DNA from 3 places in the Devosia sp. UYZn731 genome. Region 1 is predicted to be linked to each of the others. Evidence: predicted binding sites of a transcription regulator. Region 1 holds the regulator's gene; each other region holds the start of a gene.

Region 1 (6,023 bases):
CTGCAGGATTTCCAGACCTATGGCCACAAGGTGCCGCTCCTGGTCAATCTGCAGCCGGCCGGCGAGTATCTGGGCGAGGACTTCTACCATGCCGGCGGCGTGCCGGCGGTGGTCAACGAGCTGATGAGCCAGGGGCTGATCCGCGAGAACGCGCCGACCGTCAACGGTAAGTCGATTGGCGAGAACTGCCGCAACACGGTTATCCAGGACGATAAGGTCATCCGCCACTTCGACAACCCACTCAAGACCGAGGCCGGCTTCCTCTTGCTGCGCGGCAATCTGTTCGACAACGCGATCATGAAGACCAGCGTGATCTCGACCGAGTTCCGCGACCGTTACCTGACCAATCCCGAACATCCCGGCATGTTCGAGGGCAAGGCCGTAGTGTTCGATGGTCCTGAGGATTATCACCACCGCATCGACGATCCCTCGCTCGAGATCGACGAGCATACCCTGCTGTTCATGCGCGGCGCTGGCCCAATCGGCTATCCGGGAGCGGCGGAAGTCGTCAACATGCGGCCGCCCAACTACCTGATCAAGAAGGGCATTACCGCCCTGGCCTGTATCGGTGACGGCCGCCAGTCCGGCACTTCGGGGTCGCCCTCGATTCTCAATGCGTCCCCCGAAGCGGCCGCTGGCGGCAATCTCGCCATCCTGCGCACCGGCGACCGGGTACGGATCGACCTCAATAAGGGCTCTGCCAATATCCTGATCGCCGACGAGGAAATCGCCAAGCGTCGCGCCGATCTAGAGTCGATGGGCGGCTATAAGTATCCCAAGCACCAGACACCATGGCAGGAAATCCAGCGCGGCATCGTCGGCCAGCTCGGCGACGGCGCCATCCTCAAGCCCGCCGAAAAGTACCAGCGCATCGCCCAGACCGAAGGCATTCCGCGCGACAACCACTAGGCTAAATCATCAAACGCAGAAGGCCCGCCAGATGATGGCGGGCCTTCTATACGCTCAGTCGCACTGGCTGCCGACAATCAGCACTTAGGGTTCCAAATACCGCCTCTCAAGCGGGCAGGGCGCTCAAATGCTCGTGGATAATCTTCCAACCTTCGGGGCGTCGAACGAAGACGCTGGTCCCCCGCCCCGAACCCTCACGGCATTCACCGGACCCCGTTGCCTGCCAATGAAAGCGGTAGAGGCAAGCGGCGGCATAATCGCCCTGAGCGATCCAGCGCACGTCTTCCAGCCAGTAGATTTCGCCGGTCAGATTGCGCCACGTGCCCTCAAAGGCAGAACGAATGGCGGACAGCCCGGCATGCGAACCATCGCCGAACCAAAACACCGCCTCCGGCGCGATCAGCGGAGCGACGTCGTCAAAGCTGTGATTGTTGATAAGCTCGGCATAGCGCGACAGCGTCTTCGCCGCCTCCACGCCGTTGCTGACTATGGCGTCCCGTACCAGTTTCAGGGCACGTACGAAGTCGGGGTGCCACTCCCGCTCTGGCGTTGCATCCAGAGTACACCAGAAAAATTCAAATCGATGCCCACCATCGTCTAATGTGTCAAACGCCCAGTGCTCCGGCAGATCCGCCGTCTCCACCAGCACAAAGTGCCAGAGCTGCCCCAGCGCAATGGCCGAACTGGAGCAGAGCACCACACCAGTCACATCCTCGACAATCCCTGCTTCCTCCGCCAGCTCGCGCAAAGCACCAGCAATAACAGACTCGCCCGCCTCTCGTGTCCCCTTGACCAGTTGAACACCGGCCAGGGGGTGCCTGAACACCAGGATCTCCCTTGCGTCCCCTACGCCTCGGAAAATGACCGGACAAACTTTCTCGACCAAGTTCTTCGCCATCAAACCCCACGCATGAGCTTTTACTCCTTGGCCGCAGTCTCCAGCGTTACCCAGCGGCCGGTGACGTCGCATTGCAGCAGCATGCTGTCATTGTTGCGAATGCCGACGATAGCGCCCGCGGACGACAACTTGCCTTCGAGCAGGCAACCCGCTACGGGCGTATCGGCCTTCGCTTCCGCCCAGCCGGTTCCGGCATTGCAGACTGCGGTGCCATTGCCCGCATTGATGCCCACACCTGCCGAAAACGTCACATTTCCCACCCAGCAGCGGGTCTCCTTGACGCTCGCTTCTTGAGCGAACGTCGCGCCGTTGCCGAGCGACAACAGGCCAAGCGCCAAAAGCAGGGTGAGCCGCATCAGTATTTCCTCAGCAACCCGACCAGGCGGCCCTGGACCTTGACGCGATCAGGTCCGAAAATGCGCGTTTCATAGGCCGGGTTGGCGGCTTCCAGCGCGATGGTATTGCCCTTGCGGCGCAGGCGCTTGAGGGTGGCTTCCTCGTCATCAACAAGAGCCACGATGATTTCGCCGGTTCCCGCTGAGTCCTGCTTGCGGATCAGGACGGTATCGCCATCGAAAATGCCGGCCTCGATCATCGAATCGCCGCGCACTTCGAGTGCGTAATGTTCGCCTGCGCCCAACATTTCGGGCGGTACAGAGATGGTGTGGGTGTGGCTTTCGATCGCCGAGATCGGCGTACCGGCCGCGATACGGCCCATAACCGGAACCGAAATGGGACGCGCGTAATCTTCAACCGAACCGCGCATCGGGGGGGACGCCACCTTGCCCAGATTGCCCTCGATCACGCTCGGCTCGAAGCGCGACTTGCGCCCGCCGAGGGACGGGTTCATCGAATCGGGCAGCTTGACCACTTCGAGTGCGCGCGCCCGATTGGGCAGGCGGCGAATGAAACCGCGCTCCTCCAACGCTGTGATCAACCGGTGAATGCCCGACTTGGATGCCAGATCGAGCGCATCCTTCATCTCGTCGAACGATGGCGGAATACCGCTCTCCTTCATCCGCTCATGGATGAACATCAGCAGCTCGTGTTGTTTGCGCGTTAGCATTGGGCCCCTCGGTCGGGAATCGGAACAAAGACTGAACGATGATACGTGTTCCAGTTATGTTCTGCAATATCCCAATGCATTGCCGGCGTAATTTCCGCCTTTGCAAGCAAACGGCGCTTCGTCGCGCGACCTATGCGGTTTTATTTCAGCCTAGAACGCGTCGATACTGATGGCCTCGACCACAGTACCGGCCGGCCGACCCGGATCATGTTCTGGTTGCACGATGAGCATGTCCGCCCGCGCCAGCGACGAGGTATGGCCGCTGTCGACCTCCGAGATCGGCATCAATGCCGTCCCACTGGGCCCATGCACGACGCGCGCGCGCATGAAATGGCGGCGCGCGGTATTGGGCGGGGTCGGGACGGCCAGCGGCAGATGCCAGAGCTGACCAGCGGATTCGGCGTGGCCCTGCCACAGCCGGAGTGCCGGCTTGATAAAAATTGTGGCGGTAACCAGCGCCGAGACGGGGTTCCCCGGCAGGCCGAAGATCAGCGTCTTACCGCGCGTGCCGAACATCAGCGGCTTGCCCGGCCGCATGTTGATGCGCCAGAAATCCAGCGTCACGCCGAGCGACAGGAGGATTTCCTGCACAATATCGTGGTCGCCGACACTGGCGCCGCCGGTGGTGACGACGATGTCAGGCTCGCTGGCGAAGATGGCTTCCAGCGTCGCCGTCAGCGCCGCCCGGTCATCGCCGACAATACCGTGGTCGGTGACGGTTTCGGAGTAGGGCGCCAGCAGGGGACTTAGGCCGTAGCTGTTGGACGAAACGATCTGGTCTGGGCCCAGCGGCGTGCCGGGCACGACCAGTTCATCGCCCGTCGCTAGAAGGGCAATTTTCGGTCGGCGGTTGACCGCGAGGGCAGGGACATTCGCTGCTGCCGCGACGGCCAGTTGCAGTGCAGCGAGGCGCGTGCCGGCGGCGACCAGAACCTGGCCAGTGGCAAAGTCATTGCCGATTGGACGAATGCTGCGGCCGGGTTTGGGCTGCTCGGCGAACTGCACTGTGTGGCCGGTTACCGTCGCCTCTTCCTGCATGATGACCGCATCGGCGCCGGCAGGGACGGGCGCGCCGGTGAAGATGCGCACGCATTGGCCTTCGCCAACGGGGCCGGCAAAGCCCGCGCCGGCTTGCGACATGCCGATGATGGCCAGGCTCCGCCCCGGCACGGCGTCCTGCGCCCGCACCGCATAGCCATCCATGGCGCTAGCGTTGAACGGGGGCTGGCTGTGGTTGGCGACGATCGGCGCGGCCAAGACCCGGCCGGCGGCATCGTGTAGGGGGACTGTTTCGGCCTGCGCCTCGGGCACGCGCTTCAGAATCGCGGCAATCGCGTCTTCGACGGGCAGCAGGCTCATGGCGTGCGCACGAAATCGCCGGATTTGCCGCCCGATTTTTCCAGCACGCAGATATCGGTGACAACCATGGCCCGGTCGATGGCCTTGGCCATGTCGTAGAGCGTCAGCGCCGCGGTGGAGGCGGCGACCAGCGCTTCCATCTCTACGCCGGTTTGCGCTGTGGTTTCTGCGGTGGCGTGCACGACGATCACCGTCGCGCTCTCAGCCTCAATGTCGACGCTGACCTTGGTCAGCGGAATCGGATGGCAGAGGGGGATCAGATCCGAGGTCCTTTTGGCGGCCATGATGCCGGCAATACGGGCCACAGCGAGCGCATCGCCCTTCTTGAGGGAGCCGCCCATAATCGCCGCTACCGTGGCAGGTTCGGCGATGATTCGAGCCTGGGCCACCGCCCGGCGCCGGGTGGCCGCCTTGTCGCCGATATCGACGATGTGGGCTTCGCCTTTGGCGTTGAGATGCGTGAGGCCGCCTTGTGCCATGCCTATGCGCTCACGGTGCCCATGAGCAGGGCGCGCGTGGCGGCCACCACATCGTCCTGGCGCATCAGGCTTTCGCCGACGAGGAAGGTGCCGATGCCGCTGGCTTCGTCCAGCTTGCGCACATCGTCGTGGCTGAGAATGCCGCTTTCGCTGACCAGCACCTTGCCGGGCGGCACGCCGGCGGCCAGGTCGATCGAGGTCTCCAGACGGGTTTCGAAGGTGCGCAGGTTGCGATTGTTGATACCGATGAATTCGGCGTCCAGCGCCAGCGCCCGGTCCAGCTCGAGCTGGTCGTGCACTTCGACCAGCGCGTCCATGCCCCATTCCTCTGCGGCGTCGAGCAGGTAGCGCGCCACATCGTCGCCGACAGCGGCCAGGATGACGAGGATGCAATCAGCGCCCCAAGCGCGCGCCTCGGCCACCTGATAGGTTTCAAACAGGAAATCCTTGCGCAGCACGGGCAGGGTAGTGGCCGCGCGCGCTTCGATCAGGTAGCTCGGCGAGCCTTGGAAGGAGGGACGGTCGGTTAGCACGGACAGGCACGTCGCGCCGCCGGTTTGGTAGGCGCGGGCAATCTCGGCGGGGTTGAAGTCCTGCCGGATCAGGCCCTTGGAGGGGCTGGCCTTTTTTACCTCGGCGATCAGTGCGTATTGCTTGGCGGCGCGCTTGGCCTTGATGGCCCTAAGGAACCCACGAGGCGCTGGCTGGTCATGCGCCATGGCCACGACTTCCGCCCAGGGCCGCATCGCCTTGGCGGCAGCGATTTCTTCGCGTTTGTACGATTCGATCTGCTTGAGAATATCAGCCATGGTCTCGCCCGTTGGACACTGCGACGAGCCGCGCTAGCGTCTCCTTCGCCTTGCCGCTGTCGATGATGTCGGCCGCCAGTTCGGCGCCGCTTTTGAGGTCTTGCACGCGGTCGGCGACGATCAGCGCGGCCGCAGAATTGAGCAGCACGATATCGCGATAGGCGCCCGGCCTGCGGTCGAACAATTCATGCACCGCCGCGGCATTGTATTCGGGATCGCCGCCCAGCAGGTCCTTGGGATCGCTGCGCTTTAGGCCGGCATCCTCAGGTGTCACTTCAAAGCTGCGCAAATCACCATTGGCTATCTGGGCAACGAAACTGGGACCGGTGACGGTGATTTCGTCGAGGCCATCGCTGCCGTGGAAAACCCAGGCCTTGATGGCGCGGTTGGCGAGGAGGGCGGCTGCCACCGGCTCCACCCATTCCTGCGCATAGACGCCCAGCACATAGCGGCGCACGCCGGCAGGGTTGGATTGCGGGCCCAGCAGATTGAACATGGTCCGC
Region 2 (6,023 bases), on a different contig from region 1:
CTGCTTGCCGCCACGCTCCGGGATGACCGTGTCCGCGGGCAGATAGTCGACCACCGGGTCGTCAAGCGTCATGCCGCCGCGCAGCACCATATCGGCCAGCAGTAGATTGGTGAAAATTTTGGTGATCGAGCCGATTTCGAATAGCGTGTGTTCATCGACCGGCGCCTTGCCCGCCGCGAGGCTGCCATGCGCGACAAAGCGGGGGAGGCTGCCTTCGACCAGGCTTGTCGCCATGCCGACGCCTTGCTGGTCGCGGTCGATCCGGTCGGCCAGAATTTGCATGATTGCGGCATTATCGGGCATGGCTTGATCCTCCGGCGCTTGCGCCATGGCAAGATAGGGGACCAACAGCAAGCCGATTACCGCAGCAATGCTGGTTTTCATGATGGGCTCCCAAGGCATGGCGTTGTGCACACAATGCCTCAGGTCTACGACGGGTTCGAAGCCCTACTTGGCCTTGTTGGCCATTTCGATCGATTCGAGGATCACCTTCTTGGCGTCCTCATAGCCCCCGACATGGGAAATCTTGGCCCACTTGCCGGGCTCCAGATCCTTGTAATGGGTGAAGAAGTGCTTCACCCGCTCGACCTGGATGGCCTGCATGTCGCCCAGATCCTTGATGTGGTCATACATGGCGGTGAGCTTGGAGACCGGCACGGCGAGGATTTTTTCATCCTGCCCGCCATCGTCTTCCATGAACAGCACGCCGAAGGGACGGCAGCGCACCACGGCACCGGGGACCAGTGGCCGCGAATTCATCACGATGACGTCGAGCGGATCACCGTCGCCGCACAGCGTGTGGGGCACGAAGCCGTAATTGCCGGGGTAACGCATCGGCGTATAGAGGAAACGGTCGACGAACAGCGCGCCAGAGGCTTTGTCGATCTCGTACTTGATCGGCTCGCCACCCATCGGCACTTCGATGATGACGTTGAGGTCGTCGGGCGGGTTCTTGCCGGTCGGAATGGCGTCGATGTTCATGATCTGTCAGGTCTCGTTCATGCGGAGGGCGGCAGTCTGGCGGCGTTCTGCCTAGGGTGCGCCCCAAAAGCAAGCCATATTGCCCACGATACCGATATGCGCGTGAGGAGACGAGACTATGACGAAGACTTTTTGGTGGCTTCCCATGCTGGCTCTGGCCGGCGCGTTCGGCGTGGCACAACCTGCCTTCGCCGGCTTCAACAGCGCCTATACGGATATCAATCTGGATCAATGCCTCGTGCTCGACGCCGACGATTTCGGGGCCAGCTGGGCCTGCCCCGGCTACAAGGGTTATCCGCTGCAAGTGACGGAAGGCGATCTGCGCTTCGCGCTCAACTATGGCTTCAACATCCAGAAGGAGCCGGGCTTCGGGCAGTCGATGGGGCCGTTCAATCACCTGGGGCCGAAGCTGGAATGGCGGCTCAGCAATGAATCGGGCGGCTGGCTGCCGGTGGCGACCATCGTGCGCTATTTTACCCAGAACCAGGAAACCTACAAAGAAACCAACGAGGTGCTGGTGGTGACCCAATTGCTCGAGGGCCAGACCTGCCACATCGCCTATATCGATGCGCTGGCCAATCCCAATGCCAACGAGCTGGCGCGGCAGGCCGCCGACAAGGCCGGCAAGTTCGACTGCGTCAATGACAAGGTGGACATCATCGGCAAGTTCACCGCCTGGGAAGTACGGGATTGAGCCGAGCGCGGCTGGCTCAGGCCTTGCGGCCCTTGCCGATCTGGTTGCGCAGCACGGTGCGGTCGCGCGCCGAAACGCCGATCAGTTCGGCAATGCGCCAGACCATGTTGTCCTCGAGTTCGTGATTGTCCTTGTCGGCAAACACCACGGTCCACATCATGGCGATGATCTCGATGCGGTCCGCGTTGTCCAGCGAAGACAGGGTCGAGGTGAATTTGTAGAAATCCACCGATTCGGCGTCGCGCAAGGAAGCTTCCTTGACCAGCCGGTCGACCGCGGCTTCGTCGAGATCGTAATGATCCTGCAGCGCGCCCTTGATGGCCTTGCGTTCCTCGTCCTTGACCTGCCCATCGACAGCCGCCAGATGCACCAGCAGTGCCGCCACGGCCAGCTTTGGGTCGTGGACGGAGAGCGCGTCATCCGGCTTTTGGAACAGACGGGTAATGGCCTCGAACACGGCAAAAGCCTCCTTGAGGAGCGCGAAACGACAGAAGATGGAGCACGCCGGGAGGCAGGCCAAAGCACGATAGACAGCGTCCCGGATTCTCTCAAGAACACGTCCTCGGCATTGCGCGGTCTTGTGCACGGCTGATGCCGGGCCGCCACACTTGAACGTGCTGAAAAGAGTCAGCTTGACTCTTGAGCTGACTCCAGTGTTCACTGTTTGTTCTTAACGAGCAACAGAAAGGTTGGCTCCATGAGCGGCCTTGCAAAACAGGAACGGCTGGCGGCGCTGCGCGCCAGCATCGCCAATATCGAGCGCCGGCCGGTGCTGAGCGATCCGGTCAGCACGCAAGCCCATGCGCCCGATCAGTTCATCGTGCCGGCGCCCGGCCTGGTGCAGGAAGTGTTTGCCGATGAGCGGCGCAACACTGCGGCGCTGCTGGGGTTTGCCCTGGGGCAGGCGCGCAGCCTGCTGACGCCCGTGCGTCGCGCGGTGATCTATCTGCAGATGCTGGCCGAGGCCCAGGAAATGGGCCTGCCCTATGGGCCGGGGCTGGCCACCTTCGGGTTCGATCCCGATGCGCTGGTGTTGATCCGGCCGGCCAATATCGTCGAGCTGCTGTGGGCGGTCGAGGAGGCTTTGGCCTGTGGGGCGGTGGCGGCGGTGATCGCCGATATTGCGGGCCATCCCAAAGTGCTCGATTTCACCGCCAGCCGCCGCCTTAGCCTGCGCGCCGATGCCGGCGGCACGTCACTGTTCCTGCTGCGCTATGGCGCCTGGCGCGAGGCCAGCGCAGCCCAGTTGCGCTGGCACCTGGTGCCCGCCTTGAGCGCTACCACGCAATTCGATGCCCGCGCGCCGGGCGAAACGCGATGGCGAGCCCGGCTGGAACGGGGCGTTATCGGCGACAGGCAAAACCAGGAATGGCTGCTGGAGTGGACGGAAAATGGCTTTCACATCGTCGATGACAGGGAAAGACGTCCAGCCCAGCCTGTTGAGCGACCGTCGCTACCTGGCGATCTATTTGCCGACCTGGCCGACCGATTATCTGAAGCGGGCTGAGCCTAGCCTGACCGGTCCATTGGCGTTGTACGAGCGGATAAAAGGCGGGTTGCGGTTGGCGGCGGTGGATCGGCTGGCGGCGGCACAAATGCTTTATATTGGGCAGAACCTGGCTGATGCCCATGCCATGGTGCCGGATCTGACTGCGCGTGAAATCGATCTGCCGCTGCTGGAAGCGGCGTTCGGCATTTTTGCCGATTGGCACTCCAATGCCAGCCCGCTGGTGGCGGTGATGAACGACATGAATGCCTATGGGGATCTGGTGCTCGACATCACCGGAGTGTCCCACCTGTTCGGGAGCGAACTGGCCATGTTGCGCACGATGGTCCTGCGTTTGCGCCAATTGGGCTATGCGGCTGACGGTGCCGTGGCCTCCACCATCGGAGCCGCCTGGGCCGCCAGCCATTTCGCTCCTAACCGCGTGGTCGCGGCCGATCAGACGGGGAGCCTGCTCGATGGCCTCTCGGTCGCAGCCCTGCGTCTGCTGCCGATGCAGATAGCCGGGTTGACCCAGATGGGGCTCAAGCAGATCGGCCAGTTGCGTGGCCGCGACCGCAAGGGCCTGCAGGCGCGGTTCGGGGCCTCGCTGATCATGCGCATCGACCAAGCCTATGGCTATCTCGAAGAGCGCATGACCCCGCGCCTGCCGATTGCCGAGCGCTATGCCGAACGGAAATTTCCCGATCCGATCGGACTCATGGACGACGTGCTGATGACCACGCATGACCTGGGCATTCAGCTTGGGATAAGACTTGAAAGCGAGGGGCTTGGCGCGCAGGCGTTTCACCTGTTCCTTTATCGGGTTGATCACAAGGTCATGACCCTCTCGGTCAATGCCGGCAGTCCGACCCGCGAGCCTGGGCATATTGCGCGGCTGTTCGCAAATCGCGCGGAGCGCTTGCAGGGCGAATACGACGCCGGCTTCGGTATCGACATGATCCGTCTGGCGGCCAGCTCGGTGTCGCCGCTGGAAGCCAGCCAGCTGGGTGCATTTTCCCGACAGGATGGCACGGATCTGGGTCGTCTCTACGATCGCATGAGCAGTCGGCTGGGCATGTTTTCAGTGGTGCGCAGTGCATTCGTCGATACTCATATTCCCGAGCGTGCGGTGCGGCTTGAACCGGTGATTGCGCGGAGCGCCGATAATCCAGCTTCCATGCCCGATCCCGAACAGGAGCGCCCTTTACGGTTGCTGCCTATGCCGGAACCCATCGGCATTACCGCCGAAGTGCCTGACGGCCCGCCCATGGCAATGACCTGGCGACGGGTGAGCTACAGGTTTGTCAAAGCCGAGGGGCCAGAGCGGCTCAATGCCGAATGGTGGCGTAGTGGCCAGCGTCTCGTGCTGGTTCCTCCCGCCACGCCGCAAGAGCTGGAAGAACTCAAAAAACTGGGAAAGACGCCTCCCTACATACCGAACGTACCGCTGTTTTATACATGGAACGCCGTTCGCGATTATTATGTCGCGGAAGACGCGGGCGGTCGCCGCTTCTGGCTGTTCCGCTTGGGAATCTATGGTGTTGCGCCAAACCCAACCTGGTATCTGCACGGATTTTTCTCGTGAGCGAGGTTGTTCCGTTCACCGGCTCGCCGGGAAAAGCGCTCGCAGTGCCACCGGCGCCTGCCTTCACCGAACTGGTCACGACCAGTAATTTTTCTTTCCTGCGAAGCGGATCACATCCCGAAGAGCTGGTTTCAGGCGCCATGTATCTTGGCCTGAACGGTGTGGGCCTCTGTGACCGCAACAGCTTTGCCGGCGTGGTCAGGGGCTTTGTCACGGCGCGCGAACGCGACGAGCGTTTTGCTGATTTTCGCTATCTGGTTGGAGTGCGGCTGTGTTTCGCCGATGGCACCCCCGATATAGTGGCCTATCCCAGCAACCGGGTGGCCTATGGGCGGCTGTGCAAGCTGCTCACGATCGCCAATCAGAACGGCGAAAAAGGCAAGCCGCTGCTCAATCTGACGGATTTACTGGCATCGGGTGGGCCTGTCGCGTCCAATGCCCAGCAGGGACCTACGGAAAACTTTGGCCTGGGTCAGCTTTTCATCCTGATCCCCGACGAGCGGAACTGGCCATTGACCGAGACCGTCCTTGGGGCGCTGGCCCAGCATTTCCCAGGCAATGTCTGGGTGGCTGGGGTTGCACGCTATCTTGGCCGGGACCGCGCCAGGCTTGGCCGTACTGCCGATCTGGGCCGCCGCTGTGGTGTGCCGATGCTGGCCAGCAATGACGTGCTGTATCACGACCCGGACCGGGCCATCCTGCAAGACGTCGTCACCTGTATCCGCGAACATCTGACGCTCGAGACGGCGGGACGCCGGCTGCAGGCCAATGCCGAACGTCATCTCAAGCCGCGGGACGAAATGGCGCGCCTATTTGCCGAGCATCCCGAGGCCATTGCCCAAACCCAGCGCTTTAGCGAGCGGATTGGGTTTTCGCTCAATCAGCTCGAATACAATTATCCCGAAGAAACTATCGGTAATGGCGAAACGGCTCAGCAAACGCTGGAGCGGCTGGCTTGGGCCGGAGCAGCCAAACGTTTTCCCCAAGGGGTTCCGGCCGACATCGCCGCCAATATCGAAACCGAACTCCAACTCATCGATGAAAAGCTTTATGCGGCCTATTTCCTGACCGTACACGACATCGTCCACTATGCTCGTTACGAGCTTGACATCTTGTGCCAAGGGCGGGGTTCGGCGGCCAATTCCACGGTCTGCTATTGTCTTGAGATCACCGAAGTCAATCCGCGCAAGGCCAATCTGGTCTTCGGGCGGTTTATCTCCACCGAACGCGACGAGCCGCCCGATATCGATGTCGATTTCGAGCACGAACGGCGCGAA
Region 3 (6,023 bases), on a different contig from region 1:
TGGCCGGCAAAGCGAATGCGCGGATCGGCCTTCAGCTTCAGATCCGGCCCCAACACCTTGGGCGAATTGAGGAACGTATTGCGATGCAGCCCGCCCAGCCGCGCGAATTGAGCGTTCTGCAAACCAGGGATCATGCGGAAAATCTCCGCCTGGATGCCGTAACGCATCTTGGTCTGGAACCCCACCATGTTCCACAGCGTGCCTAGCGCATTGTCCTGCCGCAGTTGCACGATGGCATAGGCCTTGACCGTTGGATTGCGCGGATTGGTCAGCCCCACCGGCTTCATCGGCCCATGCCGCAGCGTCTCGCGCCCGCGCTCAGCCATCACCTCGATGGGCAGGCAGCCGTCGAAATACGGCACCTTTTCCCAGTCCTTGAACTCATGCAGGTCGGCCCCCAGCAGCGCATCGACAAAAGCGCCATACTGCTCCTGATCCATCGGGCAATTGAGATAATCCGCCCCGTTGCCCGACGGCCCGACCTTGTCATAGCGCGACTGCGCCCAGACGATGTCCATGTCTATGCTGTCTTTATGCACGATCGGCGCAATAGCATCGAAGAACGCCAGCGCGTCTTCGCCGGTCAGCGACTGGATACCCGCGGCCAAAGCCGGCGAGGTCAGCGGCCCCGTGGCAATGATCACATTGTCCCACTCGGCCGGCGGCAGGCCTTCGACCTCCGCCCGGTCGATGGTGATGTTCTTGTGCCCCTCGATCGCCGCCGTCACCGCTGCCGAGAAAGCGTCTCGATCCACGGCCAGCGCCCCGCCGGCGGGCAGGGCATTTGCATCGGCCATCCGCATGATTAGCGAGCCGCAGCGCCGCATTTCCTCATGCAACAAGCCGACGGCGTTCTGGTCCTTGTCGTCCGAACGGAAGCTGTTGGAGCAGACGAGCTCCGCCAGCCCATCGGTCTGGTGTGCGTCGGTGCCGCGGACCGGGCGCATTTCGTGCAGCACGACCTTGACCCCGGCCTCCGCCGCCTGCCACGCCGCTTCCGATCCGGCGAGCCCGCCGCCGATGATATGAATGATGTCTGTTTTTGCCATGGCTGGCAGATATCAAGCTGGCCGGGAGAGTGCAACTGGCGATGAGTTGTGCTTATGATTCAGGCGGTTCGGTAAAGTGCCGCGAAATACTGCACAAAGAAAAACGCCCGCATCTTAGAAAGAAGCGGACGTTCGGTTTAGTGTGAAAACTAGTCTAGCGCGGGCAGGCTTACAGCGAAGACGCATGGTCGCGGGCGATACGATTGATATCGGTGCGCGAAATGCCCAGGTCGTTGAGCTGGCGATTGTCGAGAGCAGCGAGCTCACGAACGGTCTGCTGATAAGCGGCCCACTTTTTGAAAGTCTTGCGAATGTCCATTTGAAGTCTCCTTGCGTTTACGAGGATATATCTAGTGGGGTTTGGTCAAGATGAGCAGTGGGCCATTTATCAATGAAGCTATGCGGTCTACGCGGGTCTTTAACCAAGGGCATTCACCCGGCGTTAAGCTTGGCAGAATGGCAACGGCCGCCGGAGGGAGGTCCGGCGGCCGCGCAAACTCACGATTGACTGAGATCAGCGGTCGAACAGACCGCGCGTCATCTTCTGGAAGTCAGGGGCGCAAAGCCCCAGTGGGTCGACATCTCGCGGCGAGGGAATGTCCATTTCCCGCAGCGCTTGCTTGATGTCGACCAAGCGCTTGGAACGCCAGACGGCACGCACAAACATCAACAGATTCCCTAGGCTTGGTTACGACTTTAGCAGCATGAGCCGATTTTTGCCGCCACGCCATGCCGTAAACGTCGATCACGGCATGCGTCGATCGCATGGCATTTTCACAATTCTGTCGTGAAATAGCCCGTATGGCGTATTGGTCAAGAATCCAGCATGCTGGATTTCTTGTTGCACCACCGAACTATTCAGCCGCCTTGCTGGCAAAGTTCTGCCGCCGCGACATCACATCCTTCAAGAACATCCCGGTATGCGAGCGGGTATTCTCCGCAATAGTCTCGGGCGTACCGACGCCGACAATCTCGCCGCCGCCATCACCACCCTCAGGGCCGAGATCGATGACCCAGTCCGCGGTCTTGATGACTTCCAGGTTGTGCTCGATGACGATGACGGTGTTGCCGCCATCCACCAACTCGTGCAGCACCTCGAGCAGCTTGGCCACGTCGTGGAAATGCAAGCCCGTCGTCGGCTCGTCCAGCATGTAGAGCGTTCGCCCGGTCGCCCGCTTGCTGAGTTCCTTGGAGAGCTTGACGCGCTGCGCCTCGCCGCCCGACAGGGTAGTGGCCGGCTGGCCGACCTTGACATAACCCAGGCCCACCCGCTGCAGCGTAGCGAACTTCTCGCGGATGGTCGGCACGGCCGAAAAGAAGTCGACGCCTTCGTCGATGGTCATGTCCAGCACGTCGGAGATCGACTTGCCCTTGAACTGCACTTCCAGCGTTTCGCGATTGTAGCGCTTGCCCTTGCAGACATCGCAGGTGACGTAGACGTCGGGGAGGAAGTGCATCTCGATCTTGAGGACGCCATCGCCTTCGCACTTCTCGCAGCGGCCGCCCTTGACGTTGAACGAGAACCGGCCCGGCCCATAGCCGCGCTGCTTGGACTCGGGCAGGCCGGCAAACCATTCGCGCAAGGGCGTAAAAGCGCCCGTATAGGTGGCGGGGTTGGAGCGCGGGGTGCGCCCGATCGGGCTCTGGTCGATATCGATGACCTTGTCGAGGAATTCGAGGCCGGTCAGCGACTCGTGCGGCGCCGGCATGACGCGTGCGCCGTTCAGGCGGCGCGCAATGGCCGTGTACATGGTGTCGATCATCAGCGTCGACTTGCCGCCACCGGAAACGCCCGTGATGGCCACGAACATGCCCAGCGGCACATCGACGGAAACATTCTTGAGATTGTTGCCGGTCGCGCCCTTCAGGCTCAAAGCCTTGCCCTTTTTGGCCTTGCGTCGCTCGGCCGGAATCGGAATGCCCATGCGGCCGCTGAGATACTGGCCGGTCAGGCTATCGGGACTCTTGAGGATATCCTCGGGCGTGCCTTCAGCGACGATATGGCCGCCATGCACACCGGCACCGGGGCCGATATCGACCACATAGTCGGCGGTCATGATGGCGTCTTCGTCATGCTCGACAACGATCACCGTATTGCCGATGTCGCGCAGCCGCCGCAGCGTATCGAGCAGGCGGGCGTTATCGCGCTGATGCAGGCCGATGGAGGGCTCGTCGAGCACGTACAGCACGCCGGTGAGGCCCGAGCCGATCTGGCTGGCGAGGCGAATGCGCTGGCTTTCGCCGCCCGACAGCGAGCCGGAATTGCGCGCCAGCGTAAGATAATCGAGCCCCACATCGTTGAGGAAGTTCAGGCGCTCGCGGATCTCCTTGAAGATGCGTTCGCCGATCTGCCGCTGGTTGTCGTTGAGCTTGGCGTTCAGCGTCTCGAACCATTCCGACGTCGCCCGGATGGATTTTTCGGTGACCTGGCCGATATGCAGGCCATCGATTTTGACCGCAAGCGTTTCCGGCTTCAGCCGATAGCCACCACAACCCGCGCACGGCGCCTGCGACATGTACTTTTCGATCTCTTCGCGCATGCCGGCGCTTTCGGTCTCCTTGTAGCGCCGGTCCAGATTGCCGATCACGCCCTCGAAGGGCTTGGAGGTCTTGTACTGCCGCAAACCATCGTCATAGACGAAATTGACCGCTTCCTTGCCGGTGCCATAGAGCACGGCGTGCTGAACTTCGAACGGCAGTTCGTTCCAGGCGGTGCCGGTCGAAGCGCCAAAATGCTTGGCCACCGCATCGAGCGTTTGCAGGTAATACGGCGCCGAAGTCTTGGACCATGGCAGGATGGCCCCGTCGCGCAGCGACAGGCTGGCATCGGGAACGATCTGGTTGGGATCTATCTTCTGCTCGGTGCCCAGGCCATCGCAAACCGGGCAGGCGCCAAATGGATTATTGAACGAGAACAGCCGCGGCTCGATTTCGGCAATGGTGAAGCCGGAAACGGGGCAGGCGAATTTTTCCGAGAACGTGACCTGGCGCTGCGTGCCGTCCTCGGCCTTTTCATCGGCGAATTCGATCAGGGCAATGCCATCGGCCAGCTTCAGCGCCGTCTCGAAGCTTTCCGCCAGGCGGCCGGAAATATCGGGACCGACAACGATACGATCGACCACCACCTCGAGATCATGCTTGAGCTTCTTGTCGAGGACGGGAGCCTCCTCGATCTCGTAATATTCCCCGTCGATCTTGACGCGCTGAAAGCCCTTGCGCATCAGGTCGGCCAGTTCCTTTTTGTACTCGCCCTTGCGGCCGCGCACCATCGGCGCCAGCAGGAACAGGCGCGTGCCCTCGGGCAGCTCCATGACCTTGTCGATCATCTGCGACACGGTCTGGCTTTCGATCGGCAGGCCGGTCGCAGGCGAATAGGGAATGCCGACGCGGGCGAACATCAGGCGCAGGTAGTCATAGATTTCGGTGACCGTGCCCACCGTCGAGCGCGGATTGCGCGAGGTGGTTTTCTGCTCGATGGAAATCGCAGGGGACAGCCCTTCGATATGCTCGACATCGGGCTTCTGCATCATTTCGAGGAACTGCCGCGCATAGGCGGACAGGCTCTCGACATAGCGGCGTTGGCCCTCGGCATAGATGGTGTCGAACGCCAGCGACGACTTGCCGGACCCGCTCAGCCCGGTCATCACGATCAGGCTGTCGCGCGGCAAGCGCACGTCGATGCCTTTGAGATTATGCTCGCGCGCCCCACGGACGATGATTTCGCGGTTCTGGCTGGGCTTTGGCGTCATGATCGTATCCATGGCTCGGGCGCACACAGGAGAGCGCCTCGGCAGATATAATAGGGTATGGCGAGCGGGGTAAGCCGCAGAAATAAGAACAAGGCATGCATCTTGCAAGTTCCACTTCGGCTGGTCGGCGGATGGTCGTCGTCACCATGCCGTGTAGGAGAACATCGGCCGCCCAGGATTCGGAACATAAAAGGAACAAATGCGGATTCGGTCAAGCCCAGGTTCCTGCCTTCATTCAAACACAATTGACCGAACAGTCAAAATTGGAACATTGCCGCAACATCTGCATAGTTACTGCACATCGTTTCATCATTTGGCCTGCGCCAGGCCATGCCAGGCCGTGAACACCGCAACGACCAAGAACAGCAGACCGGCGCCGCGGCCAATCCAGATGGTTATCTGTGGGCTTGCCACCAGAAAGTCGCGGCTCCTGCCGGCGGCAAGCGCCAAGCCGCCATAGATCGTCAACTGCATCAGCACCGTGATGACGCCAATGACCAGCCCTTGCGACCAGACCGGCCCGTATTCCGGCCGGATGAACTGCGGGAATACGCTGAAGGTGAAGAGGTAGGCCTTGGGATTGAGCAGGCAAGTCACCAGGCCCTGCCGAAACGCCACCCATTGCGAGCGTGTATTGGCGCGGCCGACCGCGTCGACGGTGATCGATGTGCGCATGAGCGTGATGCCGATCCAGGCCATATAGGCGGCGCCGACCAGCACCAGTGCCGACAACAGGCCCGGCGCCGATCGCGCCAGCACGCCAACGGCGGTCGCCCCGAAAATGGTATGCGCCACGCCGCCGGCCATGATCCCGCCCGTCGCGGCCAAGCCCGCGCGGCGACCGCCGGTCAGCGCATTGGCCAGCACGAACAACATGTCCATGCCCGGCACCACAATGATGCCGAACACCAGGACAAGATAAATCCACAACGCATCCGAATAGGCCATGCATCCCCAAGCCCTGCAAGCGCCGAGCGGTCGGCGGAATCCTGCAGTAGGGGACGCTGCTGACAGGCTGTGTCAGCAGGGCGGGGATTCCTGGGCATTGCGCTGCGAGAGAGTTTCGGAACCGCCGTCAGTGCCGGGGTTGTCAAGGCAACCCAGCGACCGTGTGGCGTCCCGTGGACCACCGATGGTGACGGTGTGGAGGGAGCCGGTTCCAGCTGGACGTCATCCATCTTGACGATCCCCAAAATATGGAACATAACAAGAACAACGAGCGAGC

What was found. The regulator LexA, encoded in region 1, represses DNA repair genes until DNA is damaged. The targets are predictions, from matches to a motif close to TGTTCNNNNTGTGTTCNG.
Region 2: the regulator LexA is predicted to act here: its motif matches at 2,330-2,347, upstream of ABIB57_RS08625 (ImuA family protein).
Region 3: the regulator LexA is predicted to act here: its motif matches at 4,979-4,996, upstream of uvrA (excinuclease ABC subunit UvrA).

What each region holds. Positions count from the first base shown of each region.
Region 1 is NZ_JBEPOL010000002.1:173,925-179,947, forward strand. Features, by position in the region: gene ABIB57_RS05265 (IlvD/Edd family dehydratase) at 1-909, shown strand, start outside; gene ABIB57_RS05270 (nuclear transport factor 2 family protein) at 1,016-1,807, opposite strand; gene ABIB57_RS05275 (hypothetical protein) at 1,828-2,163, opposite strand; gene lexA (transcriptional repressor LexA) at 2,163-2,873, opposite strand; gene ABIB57_RS05285 (molybdopterin molybdotransferase MoeA) at 3,024-4,232, opposite strand; gene moaC (cyclic pyranopterin monophosphate synthase MoaC) at 4,229-4,711, opposite strand; gene trpC (indole-3-glycerol phosphate synthase TrpC) at 4,714-5,520, opposite strand; gene trpD (anthranilate phosphoribosyltransferase) at 5,513-6,023, opposite strand, start outside.
Region 2 is NZ_JBEPOL010000003.1:147,971-153,993, forward strand. Features, by position in the region: gene ABIB57_RS08605 (serine hydrolase) at 1-384, opposite strand, end outside; gene ppa (inorganic diphosphatase) at 448-981, opposite strand; gene ABIB57_RS08615 (hypothetical protein) at 1,100-1,675, shown strand; gene ABIB57_RS08620 (tellurite resistance TerB family protein) at 1,692-2,132, opposite strand; gene ABIB57_RS08625 (ImuA family protein) at 2,373-3,182, shown strand; gene ABIB57_RS08630 (Y-family DNA polymerase) at 3,067-4,746, shown strand; gene ABIB57_RS08635 (error-prone DNA polymerase) at 4,791-6,023, shown strand, end outside.
Region 3 is NZ_JBEPOL010000001.1:132,222-138,244, reverse strand. Features, by position in the region: gene trmFO (methylenetetrahydrofolate--tRNA-(uracil(54)-C(5))-methyltransferase (FADH(2)-oxidizing) TrmFO) at 1-1,049, opposite strand, end outside; gene ABIB57_RS00615 (DUF1127 domain-containing protein) at 1,219-1,368, opposite strand; gene ABIB57_RS00610 (hypothetical protein) at 1,564-1,716, opposite strand; gene uvrA (excinuclease ABC subunit UvrA) at 1,904-4,798, opposite strand; gene ABIB57_RS00600 (LysE family translocator) at 5,108-5,746, opposite strand.